One region of the Enterobacter sp. Taxon_2 genome, then DNA from elsewhere that is predicted to be linked to it. Evidence: predicted binding sites of a transcription regulator. Region 1 holds the regulator's gene; each other region holds the start of a gene.
The links. Region 1 encodes Fur, which represses iron uptake genes when iron is present. Its sites were predicted from a motif close to ATAATAATGAGAACNACTATCAA; they were not measured.

Region 2: zupT (zinc transporter ZupT) is a predicted target of Fur. The motif match lies at 1,639-1,661, and genes of this name have one in related genera.
Region 3: sodA (superoxide dismutase [Mn]) is a predicted target of Fur. The motif match lies at 1,544-1,566, and genes of this name have one in related genera.
Region 4: bfd (bacterioferritin-associated ferredoxin) is a predicted target of Fur. The motif match lies at 1,570-1,592, and genes of this name have one in related genera.

Annotation. Positions count from the first base shown of each region.
Region 1 covers NZ_CM178024.1:1,289,856-1,292,975, reverse strand. Annotated here, with positions in the region: gene ybfF (esterase) at 1-15, shown strand, start outside; gene ybfE (LexA regulated protein) at 144-431, shown strand; gene fldA (flavodoxin FldA) at 587-1,117, shown strand; gene fur (ferric iron uptake transcriptional regulator) at 1,408-1,854, shown strand; gene chiQ (ChiQ/YbfN family lipoprotein) at 1,952-2,281, opposite strand; gene chiP (chitoporin ChiP) at 2,329-3,120, opposite strand, start outside.
Region 2 covers NZ_CM178024.1:4,110,452-4,113,571, reverse strand. Annotated here, with positions in the region: gene AC4IC4_RS19475 (fimbrial protein) at 1-518, opposite strand, end outside; gene zupT (zinc transporter ZupT) at 853-1,626, opposite strand; gene ygiD (4,5-DOPA-extradiol-dioxygenase) at 1,823-2,611, shown strand; gene AC4IC4_RS19460 (glutathionylspermidine synthase family protein) at 2,705-3,120, opposite strand, start outside.
Region 3 covers NZ_CM178024.1:4,754,873-4,757,992, forward strand. Annotated here, with positions in the region: gene yiiM (6-hydroxyaminopurine reductase) at 104-778, opposite strand; gene sodA (superoxide dismutase [Mn]) at 850-1,470, opposite strand; gene AC4IC4_RS22590 (helix-turn-helix domain-containing protein) at 1,674-2,222, opposite strand; gene AC4IC4_RS22595 (AzlC family ABC transporter permease) at 2,325-2,984, shown strand; gene AC4IC4_RS22600 (AzlD domain-containing protein) at 2,984-3,120, shown strand, end outside.
Region 4 covers NZ_CM178024.1:4,396,853-4,399,972, reverse strand. Annotated here, with positions in the region: gene fusA (elongation factor G) at 1-193, shown strand, start outside; gene tuf (elongation factor Tu) at 263-1,447, shown strand; gene bfd (bacterioferritin-associated ferredoxin) at 1,627-1,821, shown strand; gene bfr (bacterioferritin) at 1,894-2,370, shown strand; gene AC4IC4_RS20980 (prepilin peptidase) at 2,354-2,827, opposite strand.

The DNA.
Region 1 (3,120 bases):
GATACTGCAAATTGATTAAAAAGAAAGCGACTGGAAGGCTGCAGGCGTCCAGTCGTTGGCGTGCCGTTTTTGGTGATGTATGATGGCGCGCTTATCGCCCGGGCATTAGCAGGGCGGCGTGTTTCCCCCGAAGTCTCAGAATCATGGCCAAAGAACAAACGGACCGTACGACACTAGATCTGTTCGCGAATGAGCGTCGCCCGGGACGACCCAAGACGAATCCGCTTTCGCGCGATGAACAGCTGCGTATCAATAAACGCAACCAGCTTAAACGCGATAAAAATCGTGGGCTTAAGCGTGTCGAACTGAAGCTTAACGCCGACGCCGTCGATGCGCTGAACGAGCTGGCCGACGCGCGAAATATCAGCCGCAGCGAACTCATTGAAGAGATGTTGATCGCGCAGCTTGAGACGTTACGCGGCCAGGCATAAGTCTGAAAATCCTCTTTATCACCCTTTTCATGTAGCACAGAGTGCAGTCCTGCGCGATAGCTGTTTCCGCAGGGTTGCCAGTTCTGCTATTATTGCCCTTATCCGTGGCCGAATTGCGCCACCATACTATTAAGTTTCAAGAGGTTATTTTACTCATGGCAATCATCGGCATTTTCTTTGGCAGTGATACCGGCAATACCGAAAATATCGCAAAAAACATTCAAAAACAGCTCGGTAAAGACGTTGCTGATGTGCATGACATCGCCAAGAGCAGCAAAGAAGATCTGGAAGGCTATGACATTCTGCTGCTGGGTATCCCAACCTGGTACTACGGTGAAGCCCAGTGCGACTGGGATGATTTCTTCCCGACGCTGGAAGAAGTCGACTTCAACGGTAAGCTGGTCGCCCTGTTTGGCTGTGGCGATCAGGAAGACTACGCCGAATACTTCTGTGACGCGCTGGGCACCATCCGCGACATCATTGAGCCGAATGGCGCGGTTATTGTAGGCCACTGGCCGACCGCCGGTTACCACTTCGAAGCGTCTAAAGGCCTGGCCGATGACGATCACTTCGTGGGGCTGGCCATCGATGAAGACCGTCAGCCAGAACTGACCGCCGAGCGTGTTGAGAAGTGGGTGAAGCAGATCCGTGAAGAACTGCACCTGGACGATATTCTGAACGCCTGATTTTTTCGCGGCGCAACCGCGGTTGCGCCCATGCCCCAGGTCAAACCGATTAAATTAATCGCTACAATCTTTTAACTTTTTCGCCCAGACCTGTACAATGTCTCCCTGATAAAATGTGGTTTTCCATTGAGCAAGTTTGTTGGTGATACCCCATTTTTATAAGCATATTTTGCCTGAGACTTGCAGTTTTCATTTAGCCATGGCAGTTCTATAATGAGACGCATTATCCCAGGTGCATTTTCTGTCACTTCCTACAGAAGTGAATCGTTTAGCAACAGGACAGATTCCGCATGACTGACAACAATACCGCATTAAAGAAGGCTGGCCTGAAAGTTACGCTTCCTCGGTTAAAAATCCTTGAAGTGCTTCAGGGTCCAGACAATCACCATGTCAGTGCGGAAGACCTTTATAAACGTCTTATCGACATGGGTGAAGAGATTGGGCTGGCTACCGTCTATCGCGTGCTGAACCAGTTTGATGACGCGGGCATTGTTACCCGTCATAATTTTGAAGGCGGTAAATCTGTTTTCGAACTGACCCAGCAGCAGCACCACGATCACCTGATCTGCCTCGATTGCGGCAAGGTCATTGAATTCAGCGATGATTCCATCGAATCACGCCAGCGTGAAATCGCCGCGCGTCATGGCATCCGCCTGACCAACCACAGCCTGTACCTTTACGGTCATTGCGCTGAAGGCGATTGCCGCGAAGACGACCACGCGCACGACGCGAAATAAACAAGTGTTCATATTCTGAGCCAGCCGTAAGGTTGGCTTTTTTTTTGCCTAAAAAAATGCCCGGTAGCGCAGCGCCACCGGGCATGATAACAACGAGTTACTTACTGTTATTACTTCGAATTTCTTTCCAAATCTGGTCGCAACGCTTCGCCACTTCCTGATCGTTGCCGGTTTTACGCGCCTGGATACAGGCCTGGTAATCCATTACGCGGACATTTTCCTGCGTCGCGAACTGCTCATGCGCTTTCTCTTTCTTCAGCACGTTTAGCACGCTCTGGCAGGCTTCAATTTTCTCCGGCGAACCTTCCGCAGTATTAATGCAGGCGCTATACGCCTCCTTCAGGCGGGAGTCCTCTTTTGGTGCCTGAGTCTGAGCACACCCCACCAGCCCTGATGCCAGCAACGCGACAACTACGATTTTTTTCATCATATACAGTCTCCATACCGGCGGGACTCAGCCCGCCGGTGCGTTTATCAGAAGATGGTGAATGGGGCGATAACCATGAATTTCACGTCACGTTCATCCTGGAAGATGTTGCCGTAACCGCCCGCATAGCTCGGGATATCGGAGTGGTTGTCATACTGGGTGAAGTGCAGTTTGAACATCGTGCCTTTCGCGCGGCCATCCTGCAGGGTATAGATTGCATCCAGACTGTAGGAAGACTCTTTCAGACGATAGTTTGGATCGTAGTAAGCATCCGGTGTTGCCATGTCGGCAGGTTTTGCGTCCCAGGCGTAAGCGTAAGAAGCGCCCACCGCCCAGCCAGGCAGGTTCCAGTTTTTCAGATCGTACATTGCACCGAAGAAGACCGCTTTCTCGCCGTCGGCGTTGAAGTCTGAGCGGTTATCCCACCAGATATCAAGACGGCCGTTGGAGGAGGCGTAGGTCGGAGTCATACGCTGCAGGAAGTAGCCCTGCTGCCCTTCCGCCTTCACCCATGTGCCTTCCAGACGCAAATCAACCTGGCCAACCTTGTAGCCGAAGGTGAGTGCCTGCAGCCACGCGGTGCCGTCATAAATGTCATTGACCCCACCGTTACTGACTTTATCGCGCGTACCGTAGAACTGGTAGCTGGTACTCAGCGGGCTACCCGCGACATCAAACTTATAGCTGGCTTTGGCAAAGTACTGATCGATATAGCCTTGTGCCTGACCAAATGCCGCTTCAAGCACCAGATCGTTTTTGAAGTCGTATTTCGCGCCCAGCGAGTGCAGGTAATCGACTTTGGTTTTTTTATCGTTCTGGTAGAACTTGTCCATCTCGAT
Region 2 (3,120 bases), 2.0 Mb from region 1:
CCCGCAGTCGCGGTTTTGCCTGCAAGGACTTCCATTAACGCTTTGAAGTGCAGCGTCTGCGTGGTGGAGCCTGCCAGCAGATCAACTTCGTTAGCCGCACCCAGCGTAATGTTGGCTTCGGCATTATCCAGAAGACGAACGCCCACGTTCTGTGCGCCACTTGCGTAGGTGTTTGTCATCAGGCTGGTGTCGGTCGCGTCTGTTGCTGCGCTGGTGAAAGTAACATCGACTTTGGTAATTGGCGTGTCAGTCTCATCTGCCGGATCGTCAAGCTGGCAGTTTTCCAGGTTAATATCCACCGGAACAGCGGTAGACTTTTTGTTGGCGTTGATGACGGCCGTGGTCACTTCACCGAGATCGACTTCTTTATCAACGCTGTCTGGTGCAATGCTGCAAGGGGCATCAATGACTACACCTTTGAATTTGATTTTGCCTGAGCCCTGGTCGTCAGCAAAGGCAGAACCCGATACGATGGCAGCCATAGCAACGGCTAACAGAACTTTTTTACCCATATACATGAAAATATCCTTTTTCAAACGAATTCATACTCTGAATATTAATTTCAGAACGCACGTTGAGTATACGGGAGAGCGGTGGAGGGATGCGATTATCGTAGCTTAAAGCCATTTTAAGATTATATTAATATATAATTCATTTTGATTATAAGTAACGGCTTAAATTGACAATTTATATGGTGAGCTTAGATAGTATAATTATTGAATTTTATAAGTTTATTTCTATAAAATAATATTATTTATGAGGTGCGTATTTTTGACAACAGAATAGCGCATTTTTATCTCTATATTAACGTTTCGCAAACCTGCCTCCGTATGACACGGAGGCAGGTTAATGCTAACCGATACCCGCCGATTGTAATAACACCAGGCTAAATCCCATCACCGACATTCCGCACAGTACGCCATAGCTGGGGTTGTTATTGGGATCGATCTCTTTTGCCAGCGGCATGAGCTCATCGACGGAGAGCGCAACCATGATCCCGGCAACCGCGGCCATAATGGCAGCCATCACCACAGGGGAGACCAGACTTCCGAGGATCAACCAGGCCAGCACCCCTCCAAGGATTTCGGCCATCCCGGAAATACCTGCCCAGAACACCGCGGTGCGTTTCGAGCCCGTGGCGGCATATACCGGTCCGGCGACGGCCAGTCCTTCAGGAATATTGTGTAAGGCGACCGCCAGCGCGATGCCAAAGCCCATTTCCAGATTGCTGCTGGCCGTCACGTAGGTGGCGACCCCTTCCGGGAAATTATGCAGACTGATACCAAGCGTTAATAGCACGGCGGTACGCTTGATATTGCGCGGCATAGGCGTCACGTTTTTCTGCATTAAATCCTGCGGATGCGCGTGAGGCAGCACACGGTCGAGGGCAAAGTATCCCAGCAGGCCAAAGACAAACATGCCGTAACCCAGCAGCGGAGACATGCCTTCTGTGCCCAGCGCGGCAGGCAGCATCTCCATCAGGGAGATGAGCAGCATGATCCCGGCAGCAAAGCCCAGCGAGAAGGCCAGCACGCGGTTAGAGGGCTTTTGACCAAGTACGCCGAGGATCGCACCGATAAAGGTCGCAGCGCCCGCGAGTATGGTCAGGATCAAGGGGACTGACATGCATAACTCCTTGTGATAATGATTCTCATTAATATAAATGATTCATTTCTGGCAAAGCGAGGGGCGAACCCCGGCTTTACACATTCCTTACATTCAAATTTCCTGATGATGATCTTCACGCTTATCTGCGTTCATCTTTGCCGGATTGCGCGTAATGTAGCACCATTAAATTGACACCTTCTGTAAGGATATCATCATGACTTCTTCCCGTATGCCAGCCCTGTTTTTAGGCCACGGCAGCCCAATGAACGTTCTGGAAGACAACGTCTATACCCGTGCCTGGCGTCATCTGGGCGAGACGTTGCCGCGTCCAAAAGCGATTGTGGTGGTATCCGCGCACTGGTTCACCCGTGGAACGGGCGTGACCGCCATGGAAGCGCCAAAAACCATTCATGATTTTGGCGGCTTCCCGCAGGCGCTGTACGATACGCATTATCCTGCGCCGGGTTCGCCTGAACTGGCACAACAGCTGGTTGATTTACTGGCTCCCGTTCCGGTTACGCTGGATAAAGAAGCCTGGGGCTTTGACCACGGAGCCTGGGGCGTGCTGATTAAGATGTATCCGGATGCCGATATCCCAATGGTGCAGTTGAGCATCGACAGCACCAAACCTGCCGCCTGGCATCTGGAAATGGGCCGCAAGCTGGCAACCCTGCGTGATGAAGGCATCATGCTGGTGGCAAGCGGCAACGTGGTGCATAACCTGCGTACGGCGCGCTGGCACGGTGAAAACACGCCATATCCATGGGCGACCGCTTTTAATGACTACGTTAAAGCGAACCTGACGTGGCAGGGTCCGGCTGATGCGCATCCGCTGGTGAACTATCTGGATCATGAGGGCGGTTCGCTCTCTAACCCGACGCCGGAACACTTCCTGCCGCTGCTGTACGTGCTTGGCGCGTGGGACGGTCAGGAGCCGGTTACGATCCCGGTCGACGGGATTGAGATGGGGAGTCTGAGTATGCTGTCGGTGCAGGTGGGGTAATAAAAGCAAAACGGCAACTTCAGGTTGCCGTTTTTAGTGTGTGCACCCTCTCCCTGTGGGAGAGGGCTGGGGTGAGGGCATCAGGCCGCAGTCTTACTCCACAAAAATATGCGGATAGAACCGCGACAGATCCTGCGTGATCAGCGCGCGATCTTCGCGAATGCCAATCCCGGCCGGTTGATCGTTGATGAGCCAGCTGCCAATCAGCGTATAGCTGTCGCCAAATTTTGGCAGCTGCCAGAACTCCTGGACGATCATCCCTTCTTCGCCGTACGGCCCTTCAACCGCTTCCAGCGTCTTACCGTTTTCGATAATCGACACGTTCGCGCCTTCGCGGGAGAAGATCGGCTTAACGACGTATTTCTCCATCTGCGGGTAATCATCTTCCGCAAAATACGCGGGCAGCAGGTTAGGGTGATTCGGGAACATCTCCCAGAGCATCGGCAGCAGGGCTTTGTTAGAGATAATGCTCTTCCAGGCCGGTTCCAGCCAGCGCACGCCAGCATCTT
Region 3 (3,120 bases), 1.4 Mb from region 1:
TTTTGTGGGCCATGTATCAGGAATGAAGCAAGGAAAGGTTGAGTACGGTGTAAAAGAAGGGAGCATCCCCCGTTAGCACGGGGGAGACGAACGAAAGAGAAACCTATTTACCCCATAACCGACGGGCATTGTCTTCAATTTTGTTACTGAGCCGCCGTTTTTGCATGGTGCGCGTCCAGCTGGTCGACAACCCCGCCGCTGACAGCAGACGGTGATACTGTTCGTCATCAAACGGCATATGCCAGGCAATGGCGCAGGCGTCATAAACAGACACATCGCTCAGGCGTGATGCCAGCTCAAGCGGTGCGTCCGCTGAAACCTGCCCAGCCAGCACCACACGGTACAGCCAGCCGGTTTTACCCGCGTTTTGCATCTGAGCCGACATGTCATGAATGCCGAAATGGAAGTTGAGCTTGAAGCACGGCGAGCGAGGCTGCGTCACCTGAATCAGGGCATCGCCCCAGCGGTAAATATCACCGATAAAGACGTTTTGCTCGGTCAGCCCTTCGGTCGAGAGGTTCTCACCGAACGCGGGCGCGACAAACAGATCCGCCTGTTCGGGGAATTCGGCTTTCCAGTGCTGATAGTGCTCGCGCGGGTAGTGGCACAGCGCGCGCTCGGGCCCGCCGTGGATTTTCTTTTCGGCCTGCTCGTCACCCGCCAGCCCGAGGTCGGTAAGCGTCAGCTCACCGTCGACCTGAATTTTAGCGATGGCGCTCGGGCGACTGCCGTCGTACTCCCTTACCTTGCCTGTAAACACGTTCACCGGGTAATGCATTGCTGCCTCCATTACGCAGATACAAAAAAAGCGAGTCATAAGACTCGCTTCTCACAGGCGTCAACGCAACCTTATTTTTTAGCGGCGAAACGTGCTGCAGCTTCGTCCCAGTTCACCACGTCCCAGAACGCTTTGATGTAGTCCGGGCGACGGTTCTGGAATTTCAGGTAGTAAGCGTGTTCCCACACGTCCAGACCCAGGATTGGGAAGCCGGATGCGCCAGAGATCGCTTCACCCATCAGCGGGGAGTCCTGGTTAGCAGTAGAAACCACCGCCAGTTTGTCACCTTTCAGAACCAGCCACGCCCAGCCAGAGCCGAAACGAGTAGCAGCGGCTTTTTCGAATTCCGCTTTGAAGTTGTCCACGGAACCGAAGTCGCGCTCGATAGCCGCTTTCAGGTCGCCCTGCAGGGTGGTACCGGTTTTCAGGCCTTTCCAGAACAGGCTGTGGTTAGCGTGGCCGCCAGCGTTGTTACGCAGAACGGTTTTCTTGTCCGCTGGCAGTTGGTCCAGCTTGGTGATCAGCTCTTCAACAGGCAGGTTAGCGAACTCTGGCAGGCTTTCCAGCGCGGCGTTCGCGTTGTTCACATAGGTCTGATGGTGTTTAGTGTGATGGATTTCCATCGTCTGCTTGTCGAAATGCGGTTCCAGTGCGTCGTAGGCATACGGCAGGGATGGCAGTGTATAACTCATAATCCTCTCCATTATTGTCGGGCGGCACAGCTGTTAATGCCGCGTAAGCAGTTGGTTCATTATAGTTAATTAAATGATATTGAAAATGATTATCAATGCCGTAGTTTTTATAAGGTTATTCACATTCTGACAAAAGCTAAAATGGGTAATTCACTCAGGAGGTTAACGGAAGATGCTGCCGCGAAGACGACAGCATTGTCGGGTTAGTTTTGTTCCGCCACCAGCAGCGCGTAAGTGTCTGGCTCCAGGGCCTTAAAGATGTGCGGCTGGTCGGCGGGATAACAAATGTAATCCCCTGCGCCGAGCTCTTCCGCCGCGTCAAGCAGGCCAACCAGCGCCCGTCCCTGCGTGACAATGATATGCTCAACCGAGCCTGGCGGATGCGGCTGGGAAATACGGTCTGCACCCGGCTGGGTCATCAGAAGATACACATCGCGGCGCGCGCCGGGGGGGCATGCGGCCAGTAAAATAGCCTCGTAATTAGCCTGTCCGGCGACCACTTTCGTCCCTTCACCGCGGCGGATCACCTGTGTGGTCGGCAACTGCGGCTCAAGCAGGCGGGCGAAAGGAATATCCAGCGCCACGCAAAGCGACCACAGCGTTTCCAGGCTAGGGTTACCGTTGCCGGACTCCAGCTGGGAAAGGGTGGATTTTGCGATCCCGGCACGACGGGCAATTTCCGCCAGTGAAAGCCCGGTTCGCAGGCGTTCTCGCACCAGATTTTTGGCGATCAGGCTGATCGGCTGCGTCATATAACGGCCTCTTGTTCTATAAAACGAACGAATCGTTCGTCTTGAAAATCAGTTTCGTTGCGTTCATTATAATGGATACACGTTCGATATGGCTAAAATTGTATGAAGCATCATCTCTCTTGCCTGAAAGGCGACACCATAAAAGCAATTATCCTGGTCTGCCTCGCGGTGGGCGTGGTCGGGATGTCCTACGGCTCCCTGGCGATGGCCTACGGTTTCCCGGTCTGGGTACCGTTTGTACTCTCCATCACCGTACTCGCGGGCGCGTCAGAGTTTATGTTTATCGGCATTGTGGCAAGCGGCGGTAACCCACTGGCAGCCGCAGCCGCGGGGTTGCTGGTCAACGCGCGGCACGTGCCGTTTGGCGTGACGGTGCGTGAACTGGTAGGCAAACGCGGTCTGAGCCTGTTGGGCTGCCACATTATGAACGACGAAAGCGTGGTGTTTGGCCTGTCGCAAAAAACCGCCGAGCAGCGTAAGGCCGCCTACTGGCTGTGCGGCTTAGGCGTCGCCATCGTCTGGCCGCTCGGTGCGCTGCTGGGCGCAATGGTTGGCAAACTGTTACCTGACCCGGAAACCATCGGCCTGGACGCGGTATTTCCGGCCATATTGCTGGCGCTGGTGGTTCCCGCATTTAAAAACCGTACCACGCTGATCCGCGCCTGCAGCGGGGCCGCGCTTTCACTGGCTGCCGTGCCGTTTGCCCCGGTAGGATTACCGGTGCTGCTCTCTTTACTGGGTCTTACTGCGAGGAAAAAATAATGGGAAATATGACGTTTTTTATTCTCGGCATCGCCATTTTGTCTGCGGGAACGTATCTGATGCGTCTTGGCGGGGCGAAACTGGGCAGCAGGCTGGCACTGTCAGAACGCTCTCAGGCGCTGCTTTCGGACGCGGC
Region 4 (3,120 bases), 1.7 Mb from region 1:
GCTGCGTGGTCAGGAATCCGAAGTAACTGGCGTTAAGATCCACGCTGAAGTTCCGCTGTCTGAAATGTTCGGATATGCAACTCAGCTGCGTTCTCTGACCAAAGGTCGTGCATCATACACCATGGAATTCCTGAAGTATGATGATGCGCCTAACAACGTTGCTCAGGCCGTTATTGAAGCCCGTGGTAAGTAATCCACAGGATTAAAACCTAAGTCCCGTGCTCTCTCCACAGGGGAGAGCACTATAGTAAGGAATATAGCCGTGTCTAAAGAAAAATTTGAACGTACAAAACCGCACGTCAACGTTGGTACTATCGGCCACGTTGACCATGGTAAAACTACCCTGACTGCTGCAATCACTACCGTTCTGGCTAAAACCTACGGTGGTTCTGCTCGTGCATTCGACCAGATCGATAACGCACCAGAAGAAAAAGCTCGTGGTATCACCATCAACACTTCCCACGTTGAATATGACACCCCGACTCGCCACTACGCACACGTAGACTGCCCAGGCCACGCCGACTATGTTAAAAACATGATCACCGGTGCTGCGCAGATGGACGGCGCGATCCTGGTTGTTGCTGCGACTGACGGCCCAATGCCTCAGACTCGTGAGCACATCCTGCTGGGTCGTCAGGTAGGCGTTCCTTTCATCATCGTGTTCCTGAACAAGTGCGACATGGTTGATGACGAAGAGCTGCTGGAACTGGTAGAGATGGAAGTTCGTGAACTGCTGTCTCAGTACGATTTCCCAGGCGACGATACCCCAATCGTTCGTGGTTCTGCTCTGAAAGCGCTGGAAGGCGAAGCTGAGTGGGAAGCGAAAATCATCGAACTGGCTGGCTTCCTGGATTCTTACATCCCAGAACCAGAGCGTGCGATTGACAAGCCATTCCTGCTGCCAATCGAAGACGTATTCTCCATCTCCGGTCGTGGTACCGTTGTTACCGGTCGTGTAGAGCGCGGTATCATCAAAGTTGGCGAAGAAGTTGAAATCGTTGGTATCAAAGAGACTGCGAAGTCTACCTGTACTGGCGTTGAAATGTTCCGCAAACTGCTGGACGAAGGCCGTGCTGGTGAGAACGTTGGTGTTCTGCTGCGTGGTATCAAACGTGAAGAAATCGAACGTGGTCAGGTTCTGGCGAAGCCAGGCTCAATCAAGCCACACACCAAGTTCGAATCTGAAGTGTACATCCTGTCCAAAGACGAAGGCGGCCGTCATACTCCGTTCTTCAAAGGCTACCGTCCACAGTTCTACTTCCGTACTACTGACGTGACCGGTACCATCGAACTGCCAGAAGGCGTTGAGATGGTAATGCCAGGCGACAACATCAAGATGGTTGTGACTCTGATCCACCCAATCGCGATGGACGACGGTCTGCGTTTCGCAATCCGTGAAGGCGGCCGTACCGTTGGCGCGGGCGTTGTTGCTAAAGTTCTGGGCTAATTAATTATCCCCGAATAAAAAAAGGACGCTTCGGCGTCCTTTTTTGTTTTCTGCCGCTCAGGCGTTGTCACAAAATTTCGCATTTTTTGCCTGCTCCCGCCCCGCATTCTGGCGTTTGTGCTATTGTAATCATAACCATTCTCACTTACACTTTGCGCATAATTTGAACGGGAGTTTCTATGTACGTTTGTTTATGTAATGGTGTAAGCGACAAAAAAATACGTCAGGCCGTTCGCCAGTTTCAGCCCCAGTCATTCCAGCAGCTTCGCAAATTTGTTCCGGTGGGAAATCAATGCGGTAAATGTGTACGTGCTGCGCGAGAGATCATGCAGGACGAACTGATGCAGATCCCGGAATACAAAGAGATCGCGTAAGCGCCCATCTTTTTTTTGACATCCCTGTAGCCCGATCTACGCTTCAATGAGTGGAAGCGGAGGGACTATATAATGAAAGGTGATGTTAAAATCATAAGTTATCTCAATAAATTATTGGGAAATGAGCTTGTCGCAATCAACCAGTATTTTCTTCACGCGAGAATGTTCAAAAACTGGGGACTCAAACGTTTAAACGACGTTGAGTACCATGAATCTATAGATGAGATGAAACACGCTGATAAATATATCGAGCGTATTTTATTCCTTGAAGGCATTCCAAACCTGCAGGATCTCGGCAAGCTGGGCATCGGAGAAGATGTCGAAGAGATGCTGCGTTCCGACCTCAGGCTGGAACTTGAAGGCGCTAAAGATCTCCGTGAAGCCATTGCCTATGCTGACAGCGTACATGACTACGTCAGCCGCGATATGATGATCCAGATCCTGGCCGATGAAGAAGGGCATATTGACTGGCTGGAAACAGAGCTGGATCTCATTGCTAAAATTGGCCTGCAGAACTACCTTCAGTCACAGATTAAAGTGGAAGAATAAGCAACGTCTTCCAGCCTACGCATAAACCCGCTGCTGCCAGAAATGGCCCAAAAGGCAGCGGGTTTTTTATTGCCTTCTTATCAGAGCGAATGAACGAAAAGACAAGAATGCAAAGAAGCGCCATCAGCGCCGCGAGTAACGCCAGCATTGGCAGTACGCACCAGCCATGCCATGCACCAAGCGCCGCCAGGTATTTCACATCGCCATATCCCATACCTTCACGCCGGCAGATAAACCAGTAGCCCCAGTAAATAACGGCAAAGCCAATATATCCAGCCATCGCACCCGCCACCGCGCTCGGCAGAAAATCAGGTTGGATACAGAGCTGGAAGAGCAGCCCAGCCCATAGCAGCGGGCAGAGAAATTTATCGGGAAGCAGACCGTAGCGAATATCGGCATGTACCAGTAAGGCAGTCAGTGAAAGATAGATCAGCAGAAAGGGGAGGGTGGTTAGCATGTAAAAGGCCTCAAACGGGTTTGAGCGCATAGTCGTTATAATCGGCCTGGCCGGCAATGCACAAAAAACGGAGATGCGTAGCGGCTCGAAACAAAGCATCGCCGCAGAATATATTGCATGAAATGTTGCGCGCTCTTACGCATCCTGCGCCTTTGGCGCTTAATTTCTAAACGGCACTTGCGTCTTGCCCAGATTTACGTATAATGCGCGGGCTTGTCGTAATTGACGGCGGGTTCAATCAGAACCAGAGTAGCTCATTTTGTTACTCAACAATGCTCCCAATTGGGGAGCTA